3 linked regions of the Catalinimonas alkaloidigena genome follow. The protein of the gene in region 2 interacts with the protein of the main gene of each other region in a pairwise test. Links are inferred from orthologs where the notes say so. Each region holds a gene or a part of one and is shown on either strand. Other genes may lie near its edges.

The links.
Region 1: the proteins of OKW21_RS30620 (region 2) and ftsA interact in binary tests that used the Escherichia coli proteins (3 or more experiments, as listed by UniProt). The link is inferred for Catalinimonas alkaloidigena from one-to-one orthologs.
Region 3: the proteins of OKW21_RS30620 (region 2) and ftsZ interact in binary tests that used the Escherichia coli proteins (3 or more experiments, as listed by UniProt). The link is inferred for Catalinimonas alkaloidigena from one-to-one orthologs.

The regions. Positions count from the first base shown.
Region 1 is NZ_JAQFIL010000001.1:7,725,351-7,730,026, forward strand. What follows is about bases 1,888-4,676. They hold ftsA (cell division protein FtsA), read left to right. Parts: upstream 1,888-2,518; coding sequence 2,519-3,835; downstream 3,836-4,676. Other genes in these bases: OKW21_RS31485 (cell division protein FtsQ/DivIB), read left to right, coding at 1,888-2,506; ftsZ (cell division protein FtsZ), read left to right, coding at 3,892-4,676. In the rest of the region: OKW21_RS31475 (FtsW/RodA/SpoVE family cell cycle protein), read left to right, coding at 1-608; OKW21_RS32650 (UDP-N-acetylglucosamine--N-acetylmuramyl-(pentapeptide) pyrophosphoryl-undecaprenol N-acetylglucosamine transferase), read left to right, coding at 608-1,198; OKW21_RS32655 (UDP-N-acetylglucosamine--N-acetylmuramyl-(pentapeptide) pyrophosphoryl-undecaprenol N-acetylglucosamine transferase), read left to right, coding at 1,155-1,748; more of OKW21_RS31485, read left to right, coding at 1,754-1,887. UniProt on the Escherichia coli protein: Essential cell division protein that assists in the assembly of the Z ring. May serve as the principal membrane anchor for the Z ring.
Region 2 is NZ_JAQFIL010000001.1:7,508,328-7,520,004, forward strand. What follows is about bases 3,955-6,926. They hold OKW21_RS30620 (rod shape-determining protein), read left to right. Parts: upstream 3,955-4,913; coding sequence 4,914-5,939; downstream 5,940-6,926. Other genes in these bases: OKW21_RS30610 (phospholipase D-like domain-containing protein), read right to left, coding at 3,955-4,028; OKW21_RS30615 (DUF4296 domain-containing protein), read left to right, coding at 4,167-4,544; mreC (rod shape-determining protein MreC), read left to right, coding at 5,948-6,847; OKW21_RS30630 (Rod shape-determining protein MreD), read left to right, coding at 6,840-6,926. Also shown: OKW21_RS30585 (DUF4293 domain-containing protein), read right to left, coding at 1-489; OKW21_RS30590 (sigma-70 family RNA polymerase sigma factor), read left to right, coding at 681-1,340; OKW21_RS30595 (hypothetical protein), read left to right, coding at 1,397-1,648; gmk (guanylate kinase), read left to right, coding at 1,649-2,239; OKW21_RS30605 (YicC/YloC family endoribonuclease), read left to right, coding at 2,363-3,241; more of OKW21_RS30610, read right to left, coding at 3,249-3,954; more of OKW21_RS30630, read left to right, coding at 6,927-7,364; mrdA (penicillin-binding protein 2), read left to right, coding at 7,361-9,169; rod shape-determining protein RodA, read left to right, coding at 9,108-10,445; OKW21_RS30645 (hypothetical protein), read right to left, coding at 10,442-11,464; OKW21_RS30650 (thymidine kinase), read left to right, coding at 11,583-11,677. UniProt on the Escherichia coli protein: Forms membrane-associated dynamic filaments that are essential for cell shape determination. Acts by regulating cell wall synthesis and cell elongation, and thus cell shape.
Region 3 is NZ_JAQFIL010000001.1:7,728,626-7,734,446, reverse strand. The notes cover bases 2,965-5,821. They hold ftsZ (cell division protein FtsZ), read right to left. Parts: upstream 5,206-5,821; coding sequence 3,724-5,205; downstream 2,965-3,723. Other genes in these bases: ftsA (cell division protein FtsA), read right to left, coding at 5,262-5,821; OKW21_RS31500 (NADPH-dependent FMN reductase), read left to right, coding at 3,191-3,715; OKW21_RS31505 (SRPBCC family protein), read right to left, coding at 2,965-3,017. In the rest of the region: OKW21_RS31520 (NAD(P)(+) transhydrogenase (Re/Si-specific) subunit beta), read right to left, coding at 1-924; OKW21_RS31515 (NAD(P) transhydrogenase subunit alpha part 2), read right to left, coding at 964-1,281; OKW21_RS31510 (Re/Si-specific NAD(P)(+) transhydrogenase subunit alpha), read right to left, coding at 1,308-2,408; more of OKW21_RS31505, read right to left, coding at 2,568-2,964. UniProt on the Escherichia coli protein: Essential cell division protein that forms a contractile ring structure (Z ring) at the future cell division site. The regulation of the ring assembly controls the timing and the location of cell division.

The sequences.
Region 1 (4,676 bases), 210 kb from region 2 along the record:
TGTTCGCCACCTGTATGTTACTGATGTTCATCGGCCGGGTACCACTCAAGTATCTGTTTATGCTGGTACTGGTAGGTGGTTTGTTTGGAAGTGCCGCCCTCTTCTTGGGGCAGCGTGCCGAAACTGCCAGAAGTCGTCTGGAGTATTTTATTGACCGGGAAGAAGAGCCTTTTCAGGCAGTACAATCATATATCGCCATTGCTACCGGCGGGCTAAAGGGCAAGGGCTGGGGCAATAGCGATCAGCGCAATATTTTGCCGCATTCTTATTCCGACTTTGTATTCGCCATTATAGTAGAAGAGTATGGTTTAGTAGGGGGCGTTGTAGTGATCCTCTTGTATTTAACCTTGCTTTACCGTGGTATGCAGGCCGTTTCTAAAAGCGATAGAGCTTTTGGCGGCTTGCTGTCCGCCGGACTTAGCTTTGCCATCGTCATACAGGCGATGATCAATATGGGCGTGGCAGTTGGACTTGGTCCTATTACCGGTTTGCCTTTACCATTGGTGAGCATGGGAGGAACTTCGCTCTTGTTTACCGGAATTGCCTTAGGTATAATCCTGAGTACCAGCAAGCAAAAAGAAGAAGAATCAAAATATCAATTGGGCTAATGCAAGCAGAAAAAAGACCATATCGCATAATCATCAGTGGTGGAGGTACCGGAGGGCATATCTATCCGGCCATTGCCATTGCGCATGCGTTGCAGTCTTTGCATCCTAGTACGGAGGTCCTCTTTGTAGGCGCTAAGGGACGGATGGAAATGCAGAAAGTGCCGGAAGCAGGCTACAAAATTATCGGCCTGTGGATCAGCGGTATTCAGCGCAAGCTGACGTTGGATAACCTGGCTTTCCCGCTGAAGGTTACCTCTAGTCTGTTTCAGTCTTCTAAAATATTGTCTGACTTCCGCCCCGATGCGGTGGTGGGGGTAGGTGGTTTTGCCAGTGGGCCTTTATTGTACGCGGCAAGCTGGAAGAATATTCCATCACTTTTGCAGGAGCAAAACTCTTATGCAGGGTTAACCAACAAACTGCTGGCAGGTAAAGTGAAGAAAGTGTGTGTGGCCCATGAAGAGATGGACAGGTTCTTCCCTAAAGAAAAAATTGTCTTCACCGGAAATCCGGTGCGAAAAGATATTGTAGCCCTGGCGGCTGAAGGTATTGGAGAGCAAAAAGGAAGAAGCTTTCAAATTTTTTGGGCTTGACCCAAACAAAAAGACCATACTGGTAGTAGGAGGTAGTTTGGGTGCAAGAACCTTGAATGATAGTATGGTTGCCGGAATTGATAAGCTGGTGGCTGCGGGTGCACAGGTAATATGGCAGTGTGGCAAATTTTATTATGAAGAAATGACTGCCAGGCTTAATGCGAAGGAGCAAAAACAGGGCATTAAGTTAAATGAATTTTTGAGCAGGATGGATTTGGCCTATGCTGCCGCGGATGTAGTCATCTCCCGGGCAGGAGCATTGGCAATTTCAGAATTGGCACTGGTGCGCAAACCGACAGTTTTTGTGCCTTCTCCCAATGTTTCGGAAGATCATCAGCGGAAAAATGCGGAGGCACTGGTGAAACAGGATGCGGCTTTGATGGTGATGGACAGTGATGCAAGAGAACAGATGATAGATGTTGCGCTCAAGCTTTTGAAGGATGAGCAGCAGCAGAAAGCTTTGTCTGAGCAAATCGCAAATCTGGCCCGGCCAAAAGCAGCCGAGCATATTGCCAGGGAAGTAATCAGTTTGATTGACTCAAAAAGATAATGGCTATGAAATTTAAAAGATGGGTCAAAATCGGGTTTTTCTCTTTGTGTATGGTGAGCATCATCGCTATGACGGAAAAGCGGCGTAGTGGAAAGGTTTGCCAACACATACTGATTCATGTAGATGATCGCTATGAGAACTACTTCATTGATGAGCAGGATGTTCAACTGCTGATGACCGATGCTGGTGCAGAAAATGTGGTAGGTAAAAAATATTTTGAGCTGGACCTCAAAGCACTGGAAGGGCGCATAGAAACTAATAAATATGTACATAAGGCAGAGGTGTACAGAGATGTGAAAGGAAACCTGCTGGTATATGCAGAGCAGAACCGTCCGGTAGCCCGGGTCATACGCAGCGATGCTCCTGATGCCTATATCAGTGACGAAGGAGAAATTCTTCCGGTCTCTGACAAATACACTGCGAGGGTGATGCTGATCAGCGGATCATATACCGGAAAGCTGCTCAGGCAAAAAATTAAAGAAAGTGAGGAAGGAGCGCAAATATTTAGCCTGATAGACTTTATCCATAAGGATGAATTCTGGAAAGCACAAATTGCACAGATGGAGATAGCATCAAACGGAAATATCTTGCTTTATCCTCAGGTAGGCAAGCAGTTAATTGAATTCGGAAAAGCTGAAAAAATATCAGAGAAATTTAATAAGTTAGCCGTTTTTTACGAGCAGGTATTACCACGTAAAGGATGGAATTACTATAACAAAGTAAACCTGAAATACCAGGACCAAATTGTGTGTGACTAATCAATAAAAGCTATGCAAGAAGAAAATATTGTTGTCGGACTGGATATAGGCACAACGAAGATTTGTGCCATTGTAGGTCGCAAAAATGAATACGGAAAACTGGAAGTGCTGGGAATGGGCAAAGCGAAGTCAGAAGGTGTCAGAAGAGGTATCGTGACGAATATTGATAAGACCATCAGCGCGATTGAAAAAGCAATCAAATCTGCTGAAGAACAATCAGGTATTGAGATACATACTGTAAATGTAGGTATCGCCGGTCAGCATATCAGAAGCTCAATCCATCATGGGAGCATCACACGCAATTCACTGGATGAGGAAATTCGTATGGAAGATATTGAGCGTCTTACCAACGATATGTATCGTATTGTCACGCCCCCCGGCTGTGAGATCATCCATGTAATGCCACAGCACTATACTGTTGATTACGAAGATGGTATTGTGGATCCGGTAGGCATGTCCGGTGTAAAACTGGAAGCGGACTTCCATATCATCACGGCGCAGACTCATGCCATCAACAATATTAACAAATGTGTGAAAAGAGCCGGCCTGGAAATAGAAAACCTGATCCTGGAACCTCTGGCTTCCAGCCTGGCAGTACTGAGCGAAGAAGAAAAGAGAGCTGGCGTTTGCCTGGTAGATATTGGAGGTGGTACTACAGATATGGCCATTTTCTACGATGGTATCATTCGCCATACTGCGGTAATACCCTTTGGTGGTGACATTCTTACCCAGGATATCAAGCAAGGTTGTTCGGTAATGGAAGAGCAGGCTGAACTGCTGAAAGTAAAATTTGGTAAAGCTATAGCCGAAGAAGCGAGCTTCAATGAGATTGTATCCATCCGCGGTTTAAGAGACCGTCCGCCTAAAGAGATATCCATCAAAAATCTGGCTTATATCATTGAAGCCCGCATGCAGGAGATTTTTGAGCTGGTACATGCAGAAATCATCTCTTCCGGCTATGAGGATAAGCTTGCCGGTGGCGTAGTCGTAACGGGAGGAGGTTCACAGCTACAGTTTGCTAAAGAGCTTTGCGAACTCATGTGTGCCACTGATGCTCGTATTGGCTACCCCAATGAGTACATGGGTAAAAGCAAAATTGAAACCGTAAAGAGCCCGATGTTCGCTACAGCGGTGGGCCTGGTATTGTCGGGTTTCAAAGCCATTGATGAACGAAACCTGGACTACATCAGAAAGAAAAACAAAGAGATGCAGGGCAACAAGCCCCGAAAAGAAAAAGAGCAGGCGCAAGGCTCTATGTTTTTTCGTAAAATGCTGGAAAAAACTAAAAAAATACTTATTGACGATTTTGACGATAAAGAAAACTATTAAGGTTTTCCTTTAAATAAAAAAATTAACCACGGTAATTATTTAAACTCCTTTTGACTATGGCTGACAGAAGTTATGAATTCGATCTACCCACTCAGCATAAATCCATCATCAAGGTTATTGGTGTTGGTGGCGGCGGTAGTAATGCTGTAAATCACATGTACAATCAGGGTATCAAAGATGTTGAGTTTATCATCTGCAATACCGACGCTCAGGCGCTTGAAATTAGCCCTGTGCCCAATAAACTACAGATAGGTGGAGAGCTTACCCGGGGTTTGGGTGCCGGTGCCAATCCTGAAAAAGGAAAAGCGGCAGCAATAGAAAGCAAAGAAGAAATTCGTGAGTTGTTGAGCAATGATACCCGTATGTTGTTCATCACTGCCGGAATGGGAGGAGGTACTGGTACAGGCGCAGCCCCAGAAATTGCCAAAGTAGCCCGTGAGCTTGGGGTCCTGACCGTGGGTATTGTAACTCAGCCATTCGCTTTTGAAGGTAAAAAGAAACAGCGTGCTGCCGAAGAAGGTATCCGCGAACTGAGAAATAATTGCGATACCGTGATCGTAATTCTGAACGATAAGCTCAGAGAAGTTTATGGTAATTTGACCCTGACCAATGCATTTGCTCAGGCAGACAATATACTAACCACCGCAGCCAAAAGTATTGCCGAAATCATTACGGTTCCTGGTTATATCAATGTGGACTTTGAAGATGTGAAAACGGTAATGGCGGGATCAGGCGCAGCTGTTATGGGGTCTGCTAAAGCAGAAGGCGAGCACCGTGCTATGCGTGCTGCCGAGGAAGCCCTTTCTTCACCGCTGCTGGATGACAAAAATATTAAGGGAGC
Region 2 (11,677 bases):
TTAGCGCAGGCGATCTACTGAGCGCACCAGTTTCTCATCACGGCGAATAAAGCGGTTGGCCAGTACGTTGAGCAAGAGAGCGATACAAGGTAGTATAAAACCTATATCATAGCTACCACGGGTAGCTTCATTAATAATCTTTTCCCCCTCAAAACTATACCATACAGAAGCGCCCAGTGCAGCTGCCATAAAAAGGCTGTTCAGTGCTCCCAGCTTGATCTGTGTTAAGCGATTATGGTATTGAAAAATTTCATAAAAGGCGGTAAGCGTGGCGAGTACAGCCAGGATGGCGATTACCCAGGTCCCCTGCTCAGTGGTCATTTGGCTTGTGGCTCCTTCTGAAGATTCAGTTACTGTAAGATAGTAAGCATTCAATACCACCTGTTCTCCTTCTTCCAGGTCTGTTTCCTGCCATATATCAAAAATTAGCATCAGACCCATGCAAATGCCTACTCCTAGCAGAAAAATTGATTGTATTCTTTGTAACATAACTCAGGTTATTCGATATCAATATTGTAATTTTTACGTAAATATATAGGTTATGCAATTCGGCACGAAGATATTAAGATTTGCTATAACTTTATTCATTTTCAGAAGTTTAATGTGTAGAGGGTCAGGTAAATGAATACTATTCATCTCTTCGTGGCCGTTCAATGTGAAAAGAAAAACTAATTAGCACTATGGCTGATAATAAAGATAAACAAGTTGATCAAAAAGATACTGGTAACACTACTGACGCTGATAAGCAACAGGAGAATGTACAAAGTTTCGAAGATCAACGCCCAAAATACAGTGAGCGGGAAAAAGTTGAAATTTTTGACAACGAATTTCTGCCACAAATAGACTCAATGTATAATTTTGCCTATCGGCTGACCTATGATGAAGATGATGCCAAAGACCTGGTGCAGGAAACGTACCTGAAGGCATTTCGTTTCATAGATTCATTTCAACGCGGAACTAACGCTAAAGCATGGTTGTTTCGGATTTTAAAAAACAGCTTCATTAATGATTTCAGGAAGAAAAGTAAGCAACCTTCCAAAGTTGATTACCAGGAGGTAGAAACTTATTACAATTCTGAAGGTGTTGATGAAAGTATTACTACTGACTTAAGAGTGGAGTCTGTGCAGGATATGATCGGTGACGAGGTATCCATAGCCTTAAACTCATTAGCAGTAGATTTTAGAACTGTCATTATTCTTTGTGACCTGGAAGGGTTTACTTATGAAGAGATGGCTAAAATTTTGGATATTCCCATAGGCACAGTAAGGTCGAGATTACATAGGGCCAGAAACCTTTTAAAGGAAAAGCTCAAATCATACGCCGACTCTATGGGCTATTAATTTTTTTAACAGACAACAGTTACAACCTAGATTTTAGAATTTTTAACCTTGCGAATATGGAGACCTTATCTAGAGAAAGTCCACAGTACAAGCGTTGTATGGATCTTTTGCCCTTAGTATTAGACCACGAAGCTAACTTAGAGGATACGGATTTTTTCCATCAACATGCAAAATTCTGGCCCGAGGTTCTGGAATGCTACGAAAAAGAAACTGCTTTCCGCTTAGCTATCAAACAGAAGTTAGGCAGCTTGTCTGCTCCTGAAGAGTTACTTAGCAGCATACGTAACAGAATCAAACAAGCCTCTTAAATGCAAGAAGGAAAAGCATTTATTTTCTCGGCACCTTCTGGCTCAGGTAAGACTACAATTGTCAAGCATTTACTCAAGTATAATTCAGATTTGAGTTTTTCAATTTCTGCATGCACCCGATCAAAAAGACCTAGTGAGGTCAATGGTCGGGATTATTATTTTATGAGCCCTGCTGAGTTTAGAGCACGTATAGAAGAAAAGGCCTTTATTGAGTGGGAAGAAGTATACGAAGGAAAATATTATGGTACCCTCAAGTCGGAGATTGAACGCATCTGGCAGCAAGGAAAGCATGTGGTGTTTGACGTGGATGTGCTGGGAGGAATCAACCTCAAAAAGTATTTTGGCAGTCGCGCGCTAGCAGTTTTTGTGAGAGTACCATCAGTAGAAAAATTAAAAGAAAGGCTTGCTTCCAGAAATACTGAGTCAGAAGAAAGCCTGGAGCAACGCATTGCTAAAGCAGAAGAAGAGCTCCAGTATGAGCAATATTTTGATGTGACGCTGGTCAACGATCATTTGAAAGACACTTTAGAACAGGCTCAGCATTTTTATGAGGAGTTCGTACAGAAAGGGGAGTTAACTTCTTCCAAATAAGCGGCTTTGCACGTATCATTGCATCTATTTATTTGCTGATATACTACTTCAGAAAAAGTACACTGAGGATCTTATCTCAGAGAGGTGGTTTCTGCGATCATTTTGCCATATTAATTTAGTTTTATGATTAAGTCAATGACTGGCTACGGTAAGGCCTATCAGGAGTCTTCGCTCTTTGATATCACTGTAGAAGTGAAAACACTCAATTCAAAATACCTGGATGTTAACCTTAAACTGCCCAGGCTCTTTGGAGATCGTGAGATAGAAGTGAGGCAATTGGTCTCAGAAAAACTACAGCGGGGTAAGGTATCCTTGCTAATTGATTTTAGAGGAAAAGGTCAGATGGGTGGCGACCCTGCTGTTAACCAGGAGTTACTTAAAGCATACTATTATTTATATAAGGAAACAGCTAACGAATTACAGGCCTCAGAGCAAGACCTGTTTCGCCTGGCGGTACAGTCACCGGATGTACTACTACCCATAGTACAGGAAAATACCAATGAAGAAATATGGAAAGCAGTCAAATCGGTGCTAGAAGAGGCATTAACGCAATGTGACCAGTTTAGAGAACAGGAAGGAGATGCGTTGATGAAAGATTTTGCCCTCTGTTCAGCCAATATCAAAGCGGCGCTGGAAGAGGTGAAAAAGCAGGCTCCCATCCGGGATCACCGCCTGAGACAGAAATTACAAACCCAGTTGGAAGAATCTTTTGCCAAAGACATAATAGATCAGAACCGCTTTGAGCAGGAGCTTATTTACTATATAGAGAAACTGGATGTGAACGAGGAAATCGTCCGCCTGACCAATCACCTGAGCTATTTTGAAAAAGTACTTAGTAGTGTTGATGTTCATGGTAAAAAACTGGGATTTATCTCTCAGGAGATGGGGCGTGAGATCAATACCATAGGCTCTAAAGCGAACGATTCCACCATACAGCATTCGGTAGTAGGCATGAAAGAAGAGCTGGAAAAAATCAAGGAGCAGGTGCTGAACGTATTATAGAAAGCAGCTATTTCAGCGGCTCATCATAAATCATTTTTCCCCACGCTTCTGTATCTACAAAATCCATATCTTTTGAGGTACTTTTGTACAGCCTCATTATTTCTGAATGAAGCTCCTGAATGGCACCCCTGTCTTCTATGCGTATGATAGATTCATAATTACTACTTAATGATAAGCATGTAAAATCAGCTGAACCTAAGTAGGCAATTTTTTGATCTATGATGAAGGCTTTGGCATGGATAAAATGTTTACTGCTATTTTTAATACGCTGGTTACCGGGATCAATAAATATTTTGAGGGGAAAGATCGTTCTATATGAGTAATAGTAAACGGAAGTGTTACGAAGTTCGGCAGCTGTAGCGAAGAGTACAATCAAAGTAAGTACAGTCAGAAAAAGCATACAGATCTGGGCATACGTATAATAGTAGAAGTAAGTATATATGCAGCCCAGTACAAAGGCGGTCAAAGCAAAGTAAAGAAAAGTAATAATTCCTTTGAGTGACTCTTTTTTCTGTTCAGCATCGTGATTTTTTCGTCTGTACTGCTTGATAAGTTTTTCGCGGAAGTCATACCCCTGAAGGTTTCCGATCATATTGTGGCAAAGCGTCGTTATCAATGTAATGCGTACGTTTTGCGCATGAAGTTGAAGAAGCAAATGCATTTGTTCTTCATTCAGGAAAGGAGAGAGTACGGTAACTTCCTGACGGGCTGAACGAATATCTTCCAGTAATTGCTTACCGACAGAGGGTCCCATATGGATGGTAGCGTCTTTGATAGCAGCTTGCATAGCAAAAGTATGTAGGTTTGTAGGAAGTATAACGCAGCAATCAGCCTTTCATGATATGAAGGACTCCTTTTACATCATTTTTATGTTAGTTTTGTGGCGCCGTTGCCAGGAGCTAACGAGTTGATATTAAACAGAAGCATGATAAAGAAAATATTATCCTGTCTCAGCGCTTTTTTGATGCTAGCTGCCTGCCAGCAGGAAGAGGTCATTCAGAAGCCGGAAGGGCTTGTTCCCGAAAGTAAAATGATTTCCTTCCTGATAGACATGCATATCGCGGAGGCTAAGATGGGTTATCTTCAGGTAAAAGATAGAGATTCTTTAGAGATCATCTTTAGAAATTATGAGAAGGCATTATTTGAAAAGCATCAGGTTGATGACTCTGCTTATTATCATAGCTATGAGTACTATCTGGCAGATATGGAAAAGATGCATGAAATATATAGCGCAGTTGTAGATAGCCTGAGTGTACTCAATAGCATAGAAAAGAACAAAGACCTGGGAATATCCGAAGAATAGATGAAGAAGCATCATATGTGACTACGCTGGTTCTGCGGTGGACTGAATAGAGATTACATGATTTTATATGCTATTTCCAAATGTAAATTATTCTGCCTGAGAAATAAGAAATATAGGATTATGGCCAAAGCGGAACATCTTTAGCACGAAAGATGCTGGATAAAAAAAATCGTTCTAATTTTGCTAAAAAGACATATAGTTTATATACCTAAGTGCTAACAAATTCTGTTTGGTGCAGAATTGTAAAATATCTTACTTACTATAAGCCAATACGAAATAAAGCTTTAAAAAAGCTTCTACTTAATACAAATTTGCATAATTTCAAATGCGTTTCATTAGTATAACTCAAACCACATTACTTACTAAGACATGGGATTGTTCGACTTTTTCTCCAGTGATATAGCTATTGACCTGGGCACAGCTAACACATTAATTATCAATAAGGAGAAGATAGTAGTAGACGAGCCTTCCATCATCGCCATTGACCGCACCACCAACAAAGTGCTGGCGATTGGAAGACAGGCAATGCAGATGCATGAAAAGACCCATGAGAACATCAAAACGATTCGTCCGCTGAAGGATGGTGTCATCGCCGACTTCCATGCTGCCGAACACATGATCCGGGGTATGATCAAAATGATTGACATGGGCAGTCGTTATATTCCCTCTTCTCATCGTATGATTATCTGCATTCCTTCTGGCATCACCGAAGTAGAAAAAAGAGCGGTAAGAGACTCCGCGGAGCACGCCGGTGCCAAGGAAGTGTACATGATTCATGAGCCTATCGCTGCAGCTATTGGTATTGGTATAGATATTGACCAGCCTGTTGGGTCAATGGTAGTAGATATCGGAGGTGGTACTACAGAGATTGCTGTTATCGCCCTTTCGGGAATTGTTTGCGACCAGTCAATCAGAACTGCTGGAGATACCTTCAATAAAGATATTTTGGATTATATGCGCCGTCAACATAATTTACTCATCGGCGAGCGCTCTGCCGAGAAAGTAAAAGTTGAGGTAGGATCAGCATTAACGGAACTCGATGATGAACCAGACGATTATGAAATCAGAGGGCGCGACCTAATGACAGGTATTCCTAAAGTGATAAAGGTTTCTTATTCTGAAATTGCTTTTGCGCTAGATAAGTCTATTTCAAAAATTGAAGAGGCAGTGCTGAAAGCTCTGGAGATTTCTCCACCTGAACTTTCTGCCGATATTTATGACAATGGCATCCACCTGACTGGTGGCGGTGCATTGTTAAGAGGACTTGACAAACGCCTTGCGCTCAAAACCAAACTGCCGGTACACGTAGCAGATGATCCATTGCGTGCCGTAGTGAGAGGTACGGGGGTGGCACTGAAAAAATTTGATTCTTTTAAATCAGTATTGATGACCTAAAAAAATAGATGCATAGTTTATTAACCTTTCTGTACAATTACAGGTCCTCATTCTTATTTGTCCTTTTAGAATCCTTAAGTATTTTCTTCATTGTCAATAACAATTCTTATCATCAGGCGGCAGTGCTGAATTCTTCTAACAGGCTGGTAGCTTCGGTCATGACAACTACCAATTCTGTTTCAGAATACTTTTCGCTAAAGGAAGTTAATCAGCGCCTGGCAGCGGAAAATGCCCGCCTGCATGAGTTGATGATTAGTGGAGAACCACGCAATAATAGTAATTTATTGCTTAGAGATTCTTTAGCGTTGGAAGCAATGGCTGAAGATTCTGTATTTGTACTACCCGAAGTCATAAGTAAGAGTGATAGTGTGCGGATGAAGCAGTTTGCCTTTGTTCCGGCTAAGGTGGTAGACAATACTGTGCATCGGGCCAAAAACTATGTCACAATTAATAAAGGCAGGCTGGATGGAATAGAACCGGATATGGGCGTCATTAGTTCGGATGGAGTAGTAGGTAAGGTTAAGGATGTGTCTGATCATTTTGCCGTAATTACCTCCGTTTTACATACGGATATGTTTGTATCGGCACTGGTCAAGCGCTCAAGTACACTGGGGTCTATAGTATGGGCTGGTACCAACCCCCGTCTGGCTAACTTGGATAATATTCCCATCCACATCAACATCATCAATGGTGATACCATCGTTACCTCAGGCTACAGTGGCATTTATCCTCCAAACACCATGATCGGAACAGTGTCAGAGGTAAGACCAGAAGAGGATGCCGCGTTCTATGATATAGACATCAACCTTTCCAATGATTTTTACAAGTTATCTTATGTATATGTGGTAAAGAACCTGCTACGAAATGAGCAGGATTCATTGGAAAATATAATAACAGCCGATGAATAGTCGCTATCTTATACCACAAGCCATCAATTTTGTAGTATATATTTTACTACAAGTCTTTATTGTCAGGAATCTTGTACTCTTTGATGTAGCATTCTGTTTTGTATACATCGCTTTTTTGCTCCTTTTGCCCATTGAAGCCGCTGCCATTACCTGTATGCTATTAGGTTTTACCACAGGGCTGGTCGTTGACATATTTTACAATACTTTTGGAATTCATGCAGCAGCATGTGTGTTCATTATGTACATAAGGCGCTACTGGATCAGTGCACTTACACCCAGAGGAGGTTATGATATCGGTATGACCCCCAGTCCCCGCGCCATGGGGTTTAGATGGTTTATTACTTATGCTGTCCCTCTGATCTTCGTACATCATGCTACCGTGTTTTTTGTAGAGATAGGTGGCTTTAGTTTGTTTTATTATACACTGATAAAAGCATTGGCCAGTACTGCGTTTACTTTTATATTAGTTACGGTAATTCAGTACATCATACATACGCCCAGAAGAACTGTTCTATGAAGAATAGTAACCGAAAGTATATTATCCGTGGAGCTGTAGTGCTCATAGCGGTGGTTTTTACAATCAAATTATTTTCTATACAGGTCCTTAGTACCGACTATCGGAATAAGGCGGAGAGCAATATTGTGGAAAAGGAAATCCGCTATCCTTTTCGTGGGCTAGTCTATGACCGCAATGGTAAACTAATTGTATTCAACGCTCCGGTATATGATTTGGAAGTAATTCCTAAAGAAGTGGATCTTAAGGATACTTTAGCTTTTTGTAGGCTATTTGATATCACTAAAGAAGATTTTATAGAGAAAATAGAAAAAGCCAAGGACTACTCTTATGTAAAACCTTCTGTCTTTATCAAGCAAATCTCCAATAAGACTTTCGCTACAGTACAAGATTATCTGATCAACTATCCGGGTTTTCGTATACAGGCAAGAACCAACCGGGCATATACACATCGTAGCCTGGCTAATGCGCTGGGCTATATTGGAGAAATCAGCAGGTATCAGTTGGAAAGAGACTCCATCAACTATTACCGTCAGGGTGATTATATTGGTATCAGTGGGATTGAGTCTATGTATGAGGAACAACTGCGTGGAAAACGAGGGGTGAAATACAAAATGGTGAATGTAAGAGGGGTGGAAAAAGGATCCTTTAAAGATGGCGCTCTCGATACCCTTTCTATTCCGGGTGAGAACCTGCAGAGTACGGTAGATATTGACTTACAGGAATATGCTGAGACCCTCATGATGGGGAAAAGAGGTAGTGTAGTTGCTTTGGAGCCCAAAACTGGCGAAGTACTCACTTTTGTAACCGCCCCTTCTTATGATCCTAATATGCTTTCTGGCAGAGAGTACAGCAAAAACTTCTCTACCTTACTGGCTGATACCGCGAAGCCCTTATATAACCGCCCCCTGATGGGGGCTTTCCCTCCGGGATCTATTTTCAAAACCGTTCAGGCATTGGTAGGCTTGCAGGAAGGGGTAATCACGCCGCAGACCCGTTTCTATTGTGACAGAAGTATCATTGCATGCCACGGACCACATTCTCATGAAGACCTTAAAGGTGCCATTGAAGTATCCTGTAATCCTTATTTTTGGAATACTTACAAACGCATTTTAAATCAGGGAGAATCGGATAATACTTTTAAAGATACTGAAATAGGCCTGGAAAAGTGGCGTAAGCATGTGATGAGTTTTGGTATGGGGCAACCTCTGGGCATAGATTTGCCCAATGAAAGAGGAGGTTACGTTCCTGCCCCCTCGCTCTATGATAAGATTTATGGGGATGATCGTTGGAAGTTTTCTACTATCTATTCCAATGCGATTGGCCAGGGAGAGTTACAAATTGTCCCCCTTCAAATGGCAAATGTAGCATCTATAATAGCCAATAGAGGCTATTATGTAACTCCTCACCTGATCAAGGCCATCGGAGAAGATGGTAAGCCGCTGGAAAAATATCGTGAAAAAAATTATACCACCGTAGATCCTCAGCATTTTGACGTAGTGGTAGAAGCAATGCATGATGTGGTGGAAAGAGGTACCGGATCGTATCGTGCCAAACTCAAAGGTATTGAGGTTTGTGGTAAGACAGGTACTGTACAAAATAGCCAGGGAGAAGACCATTCGGTGTTTATCGCCTTTGCACCTAAAGATGATCCACAGATCGCTATCGCTGTATATGTGGAAAATGCAGGTCAGGGAGCACGTGCTGCGGCAGGAATTTCCGGTCTGATGATCGAAAAATACCTTAATGGGTGTACGGATAGATATCAGATGGAAGATTATATTTTGGAAGGAGACTTTATATACTAAGGTGAGAGAAAATAATAATTTAGTAAACCGTATTGACTGGGGAGTGATTCTCCTGTATTTCTTACTGGTAGGCTTAGGATGGCTCAATATATTTGCCGTGGTATATGATGCACAAAATCCTGACCTGAGTATATTCGATATGAACATTAACTCAGGAAGACAGCTTATCTGGATAGGTACAGCGGCAGTAATCATATTCGTGATTATGCTGACAGACTTTCGCTTCTACGATTCTTTCGCCTATTTTATTTATGGAGGTGTAATCCTGATCCTGACATTTGTATTGCTCTTTGGTACTGAGGTAGCAGGTTCTAAGTCCTGGTTTTCTATCGGTAGTTTTCGCTTGCAGCCTTCTGAATTTGCCAAGTTTGCCACCGCCTTGGCAGTAGCTAAATTTATCAGCTCTGACAATAAAACTTTCAGCAGCCTGAGGCCTCAGCTCACATTATTTGCAATTATCGGATTGCCTGCCGTGCTCATTATCCTTCAGGGAGATACCGGAACGGCAATGGTATTTAGTGCCTTTGTGGTGGCTTTCTACCGTGAGGGGTTTTCTCCTGTACTGTTAGGAATAGGCATAGCAGCAGCCATACTTTTCATCTTGACATTATTCGTCCCCCAGCTTTATCTGATGATTGCAGTCATCGTAACGGCTTTCCTCCTGATCGGGATCAATGCCCGCAAGACCAAACGAATTATGGTGATTGCCCTGTCAGCCGTAGCGATTATGGGAGTGATTTTCAGCGTAGATTTTATTGTGTCTGATGTGCTGAAGCCTCACCAGCAGAACCGTATCAAAGCATTGATTAATCCGGAAGCGGATCCTTTGGGGTATGGGTGGAACGTAACTCAGTCCAAGATCGCGATAGGTTCCGGTGGCATGTGGGGTAAAGGCTTTTTGGAGGGTACACAAACAAAGTTTGACTTCGTGCCTGAACAAAGCACTGACTTTATTTTCTGTACTATTGGAGAAGAGCATGGCTGGTTCGGAAGCCTGATCCTTATTGTTCTGTTTTCTCTTCTACTTATTAAAGTAACCGCTATTGCTGAAAGACAAAAAGCTACCTTTGCCCGTGTGTATGGTTATGGTGTGGCAGGCATATTGTTCTTCCACTTTGCCGTCAATATCGGTATGACTATCGGCCTCTTTCCGGTTATAGGTATTCCGCTACCTTTCTTTAGCTACGGAGGGTCTTCACTGTGGGCCTTTACTATACTTTTGTTCATTTTGGTGAAGCTGGATGCCCATCGTATGCAGATCCTGACCCGCTCTTAGAATCTTTTGGAGAGTAGCTCCATAAATTCCATAACTTCTTCAGAGTCCATTTTCCATTGATACTGCGGAGCAAAATCCCGTCTGATAAGTCCCACAGCTTCCGCATAGGTATTCTGTGAGTCTATCTCTTCTAAGATCTGACGGAATGCTTCAGGGTCATTGTTAAATAGCTCTCTGACAAACATGAACTTTTGGTTGACACTGATATGACTGGAAAGGCTTTCAATCTTCCTCTGTTGGTGCATATCAGCTAGTGTTGAGCGATCAGACTTATTCAGATAATCATTAAGGGTACGAGGACCCTCTTCTTTCTTTTCTTCTTTTGGCGGTTCTTCCTGAGTGATATATGGTTCATTGACCTGGGGAGAAGAATAAGAAGTAGTGGTATTGGAAAATAATGTTTCAGTTTGCAGGGGCACTTCCTGGCTAAGTTGCTGAATATAAGGCTCAGTATCTTCGGGCGGTTCCTGTACCTGCTCAAATACCTGATTAAATAGTTCAGTAATTCTTTCTGTACTGATTATATGTAACGTTTCATGACGACACTTGTCTAGCAGCCTTTCCAGTAAGGTACGATTAATTCTAACGTATTTTAGTATCTCTTCAAGTTCAGATACCGTCCATGATTGTTTATTGGCATGAGTTAGCAGGAGGTAGAAATAATCATAAGGAGCGAGCACAAGGTAAAGTGTATCTTTGGTAGCTTTTTCCAGCAGAGGACGCAGATGATGTTTATTAATCAGGATATTTTGTGAAACAACATCCATAAAACTAGCTAGCGCAGATTTAACTTCTTCAGCCTGATAGTTGAAATAAGGACTCTTCAACTGCTCTACCTCACTCTTCCAATGGAAAAACAGCTCCTTTATCACAAACAAGTTAATTTGTTTGAGAGGAGTAAGTCCCAGAATATCCTGCCCATTAAGTTTTTCTTTCTGTTGAAAGGCCTGGCTCTGCATCTTGTCACTAAATGCGCTACTGTATTGGCTTACGGCTTCTTCTTTTAATTTGCTCTCCATAAGGATATTTATTTCTTTTGTACGAAAGCTCTCTTAGTCTTTTACTTGCTAAAGTAAATCATATTATCAAAGCGTAGCAAGGCAAAGCTTTCACTTCACCATTAATTCCTTAAGATTCATGTTTATAGAACCGCAGATGGGTGGTGCGCACTACGATAACATACAGGCCGGTTGGATAGAAGTAATTTGTGGCTGTATGTTTTCCGGAAAAAC
Region 3 (5,821 bases), 220 kb from region 2 along the record:
TACCATTACTTTGCTGGAATACTTTAGCTCAATGGCCAGGTCGCTGGGAGATACTTCTTTAACAATTTGCTCTCTTCCTTCGCCGGCGGGACCTCCACTACTACTAAAGCCACCGATGATTACATTGAAGAGAGAACGATTCATCGCCTGACACATGAGAATGGTGAGGATAGTGCCTGAAGCCCCTACCAGAATACCTCCTACCAGCATTACCTGGTTATTGTAGATTAGTCCTGCGAGAGCAGCACCAATCCCGGTGAAAGAGTTGAGTAATGAAATCACTACCGGCATATCGCCTCCCCCAATGGGAGTTACAAAGGTAATACCGTAGATCAAAGACACTGCCATTAGAATTAAGGCCCAGTTAAAGTCAGCAGTAGGCATGATCATAATGTAGATGATAAGGCCAATGACAGCTACCAACAATAAAGCATTGACTATACGAGGGTAAGGCACCGTAAGCGAATCGCGCAGGAAACCTTGTAATTTACCATAAGCCACCAAACTTCCGGTAAAGGAGATGCTACCTATAAAAAGGGCGAAAAGGGTGGTAAAAATCTGCCCGTTAAGTAAAGAGACACCCTCGGGATAATTATAAAACTCTACCAGAGATACTAAAAGCGCACAAGCCCCCCCCAGACCATTGAAGAGTGAAACCATCTCTGGCATAGCGGTCATCTGTACTTTTTTGGCGGCAGTAATACCAACCACCGATCCCAGTACAATGCCTCCAGCTACCCAGCCATAGTTGTTCTGCTCCACTCCCAGAGGGTACACCAGAGAGATTATAATGGCCAGGCCCATACCCCCAGCAGCTACCAAATTCCCATTCCGAGCTGTATCCGGGCTACTCAGCCTTTTCAAGCCGATAATGAAAAGAATTATACTAATGAGATATAGAAAGTCGTAAACAGAGGTTGTCATGTAAGGTTAGATCTAGCGTTAGATAAGCAAATGCAAAAGCTACTTCTTCTTCTTTTTGTTTTTAAACATATCCAGCATACGGTCAGTCACCGCATAGCCACCGACTACATTAATGCTGGCCAGAGCAATTCCCAAGAAGCCTAGAATCAGTATAAAATAATTAGTCGGATCTGCCTGACGAATTAGAATGATCGCTCCAATGATGACAACACCACTGATGGCATTAGCGCCTGACATCAAGGGGGTATGCAGTACGGTGGGTACTTTAGAAATCACTTCTGTTCCTAAAAAAATAGCAAAAACCAATATGTAAATCATTAAAAGGTTTTCACTTATAAAAGTAATGAGTGCGTCCATAAACTTTTGGTTTATAGTTTCAGGTTTTATTTTACTGCGTATACATTCTTTCCTTCCTGTACAATACAGGTTCCACTGATCAACTGATTTTCCATATCCAGTTGTAATTCTCCTTCTTTCAGAAGGACCTTAAGGAAATTGAATACATTTTTGGCAAAAAGCAGACTGGCATGCATGGGCATTTTTGCCTCAAGAGCAGAATCTCCTATAATGGTAATGCCTTTATGATCAATGGTCTTATCATTTTGTGTCAGTTCACAATTACCGCCACCAGCGGCTGCCAAATCAACTACCACGCTACCCGGCTTCATCTTCTCTATCATTTCTGTAGTAATCAGAATAGGCGCTTTCTTTCCTCTTAATAAGGCAGTAGTGATGATGACATCCGATTTTGTAGCGCGATCAAAAATCAGTTCTCGCTGTTTCTGTTTATAATCTTCGGTCTGTTCTACCGCATAACCACCAGCCGCCTTGTCATCCCGGGCACCTTCCACCTCAACAAATTTAGCGCCTAAGCTTTGTACTTCTTCCTTCACAGCCGGACGAGTATCAAAGGCCTCAACTACCGATCCCAGTCGTTTTGCAGTAGCAATGGCCTGTAAACCCGCTACACCCGCACCCAATACCAGTACTTTTGCAGGGGGAATACTACCTGCCGCAGTGGTTAGCATGGGAAAATAACGAGGTAGATGCGTTGCTGCCTCCAATACTGCACGATAACCTGCCATGGAAGCCATAGAAGATAGCACATCTTTATCCTGTGCCAGTGTGGTACGGGGCATCATGTCCATGCTAAACACATTGATGGGGTACTGACTTAGCTTTTCAGGAACAGTAGCATCTTCGTAAGGACGAAAGGAGGAAATTACGGAAGCCCCCTGAGGCAGCTTGCTTAAAACATCTTCAGCCGGGGGCCTGATACTTAACAACAAAGTAGTTTTGGAAATGATATCATCACGCTGGCTGATGGTTGCTCCCGCTTCCTGATACTCCGTATCTGAGATAAAAGTATTCTCGCCTGCGCCTGACTCGATGAGAACTTGGTTGTTGTCGGTTAGTTTTTTCACTACATCCGGAGTGAGTGCCACCCGGGTATCAGCTTCTTCTTTAAGAACGCCTATTATCATTGATCTAACTTATATTTAGCGTAAACATAAAAAATTTGTTCCTAATAAGTGGAGGTATACTCAAAAATCTTACATCTTAATGCCTAGTCCTTTTTACTTGGGCGCACCAATTTAGGCAAAAGAAATACAAGATGACAAATTTCTATGCAATCAGTTGCATTATTTTATACCTTTTGAGCTAAATATTTTTTTATAAATAGGTTTACGATAAAGAAATTGTAACCAAAGGACAGGCCACAGTAAAAAATCCAGCAAAGGAGAGGGAGACTTGAAGGTAATATCATCCACAATTGTACTTCCCTGACTATTCTTAATTATCCTGTGGCGGTGGTGCCAGTATTTTAAAAAAAAGGGAAGTCTGGTGCCCTTATCTATAAAGTAAAACTCTTCCTGATCAAAGTCATCCTCTACAATCTTACTTAGCCACTGCTGTTTAAAAAAGATAAAATTAAGTTCCAGGGCTACTGCATCCCCTTTCTTGCAACCATCAAAACGCAGTAGCCTTACCGGAGGAAACGGAGGATTGAGGCGCATAAAAAGTTCTTCATTAAACCCCTGCATTACTGTTTGATAGGGCTGCTCTACCGCGGTACTTATTTTTATGTTCATATATTTGGACTGTTCGCTGAGTTTACATGCAAAACAGTTAAGGAGCGCTTACGGTTTTAGCCATATCCTTTTGCATAGTCATTTATTCTCTTATTATTTCCTCCTTAGCATCAAAAAAGTGAGAAGGTTCGTGTAAAAGGTAGATTAATAGTTTAACACTGATTTTATTGTAGATGATTACGATAGTTGTGGGTACCAACAGAAAAAAAGCACTTTCAGCCGCCATCGCAGCCTATTACCAAAAGGTGCTGCAAGAAAAAGGTACAGAAAGTCAGGTCATAAATCTGGTAGATTTGCCTGCTGACTTTACGGCTACTGCCTTGTATGAAAATAATGGAAAGAACAATCAGTTTAATCGCTTCAGGCAGGTTTTTAAGGAGCACGAAAAATTTGTTTTTATCATTCCGGAGTATAATGGTTCATACCCAGGCGTGCTCAAAGCTTTTATTGACGGCATGGATTACCCCAGCGGCCTGCAGGGAAAAAAATGTGCTTTGGTGGGGCTATCTTCCGGTGTACAGGGAGCAAGTATACCGCTGAGTCACTTTACTGATGTACTACACTATCTGGGGATGCATGTGCTGGCCCTAAAAGTAAAGATGGGAGAGATTCATAGGTATATAAAAGAAAATCAGCTCACAAGCAAAGTCTACGATGAGACTCTTCGCCTGCAAGCTGATCAGCTTATAGCGTTTTAAATGATCTACTAATCTACGTTGTCGTGCAGAAACTTATTGTTACCGATGATATTATCATCATCATCTAATGAGTAACGCGACACATTGCGGTCATTGTAAGAAGGTGCGCTGTAGAGATGGATATTTCTTCTTACATAAGCCGGCTCATTGTAGAAATCTTCTTTCTTGAAAATGTCTTCACTGTTATCAGGGGAGCTGATGCTCTTACGACCCTTGAGTTTAAGCTTACGTTCGTAAGCTTCTTTCATCATCAAATACCTGCGGCTGGAAGACATCTCACGCAGTAGCTTCTCTTCTTCTTCTTTTTCCTGACGCTGCTGGTTATCGTCCTCTTCTTCCTCATCCTCAAAATTTTCAATTTCAAAAGGTGGAGAAGAAGGTGGCGATGGTGTATTACTCCTTTCCTGAGGCGGACTGTCCGGCGGACTGGCTTCCGATTTATCTTCCTTCTTAATTCTCTGGCTGGAGTCCAGGTCATAGACGCGCTTGGTTTCTTCCTCATCCTCACCTCTTTCATCGTTATTAAAGCCCGTAGCAATAACAGTAACCATAATCGCATCGCCCAGTGTATCATCCAGTCCATGACCGAAAATCACTTCTGCCTCTTCACCTGCTTCAGTCTGGATATGATCCGTGATTTCGGTAAGTTCATCCATCTGCATTTCAGCCTGCTCACCAGAGCGGATAGAAAGAAGAATTTTTCTTGCTCCCTTAATATTTTTGTCATCCAGCAGCGGTGAAGAAAGGGCTTCCTCGGCAGCACGCATAGCACGGTGCTCGCCTTCTGCTTTAGCAGACCCCATAACAGCTGCGCCTGATCCCGCCATTACCGTTTTCACATCTTCAAAGTCCACATTGATATAACCAGGAACCGTAATGATTTCGGCAATACTTTTGGCTGCGGTGGTTAGTATATTGTCTGCCTGAGCAAATGCATTGGTCAGGGTCAAATTACCATAAACTTCTCTGAGCTTATCGTTCAGAATTACGATCACGGTATCGCAATTATTTCTCAGTTCGCGGATACCTTCTTCGGCAGCACGCTGTTTCTTTTTACCTTCAAAAGCGAATGGCTGAGTTACAATACCCACGGTCAGGACCCCAAGCTCACGGGCTACTTTGGCAATTTCTGGGGCTGCGCCTGTACCAGTACCTCCTCCCATTCCGGCAGTGATGAACAACATACGGGTATCATTGCTCAACAACTCACGAATTTCTTCTTTGCTTTCTATTGCTGCCGCTTTTCCTTTTTCAGGATTGGCACCGGCACCCAAACCCCGGGTAAGCTCTCCACCTATCTGTAGTTTATTGGGCACAGGGCTAATTTCAAGCGCCTGAGCGTCGGTATTGCAGATGATAAACTCAACATCTTTGATACCCTGATTGTACATGTGATTTACAGCATTACTACCGCCGCCACCAACACCAATAACCTTGATGATGGATTTATGCTGAGTGGGTAGATCGAATTCATAACTTCTGTCAGCCATAGTCAAAAGGAGTTTAAATAATTACCGTGGTTAATTTTTTTATTTAAAGGAAAACCTTAATAGTTTTCTTTATCGTCAAAATCGTCAATAAGTATTTTTTTAGTTTTTTCCAGCATTTTACGAAAAAACATAGAGCCTTGCGCCTGCTCTTTTTCTTTTCGGGGCTTGTTGCCCTGCATCTCTTTGTTTTTCTTTCTGATGTAGTCCAGGTTTCGTTCATCAATGGCTTTGAAACCCGACAATACCAGGCCCACCGCTGTAGCGAACATCGGGCTCTTTACGGTTTCAATTTTGCTTTTACCCATGTACTCATTGGGGTAGCCAATACGAGCATCAGTGGCACACATGAGTTCGCAAAGCTCTTTAGCAAACTGTAGCTGTGAACCTCCTCCCGTTACGACTACGCCACCGGCAAGCTTATCCTCATAGCCGGAAGAGATGATTTCTGCATGTACCAGCTCAAAAATCTCCTGCATGCGGGCTTCAATGATATAAGCCAGATTTTTGATGGATATCTCTTTAGGCGGACGGTCTCTTAAACCGCGGATGGATACAATCTCATTGAAGCTCGCTTCTTCGGCTATAGCTTTACCAAATTTTACTTTCAGCAGTTCAG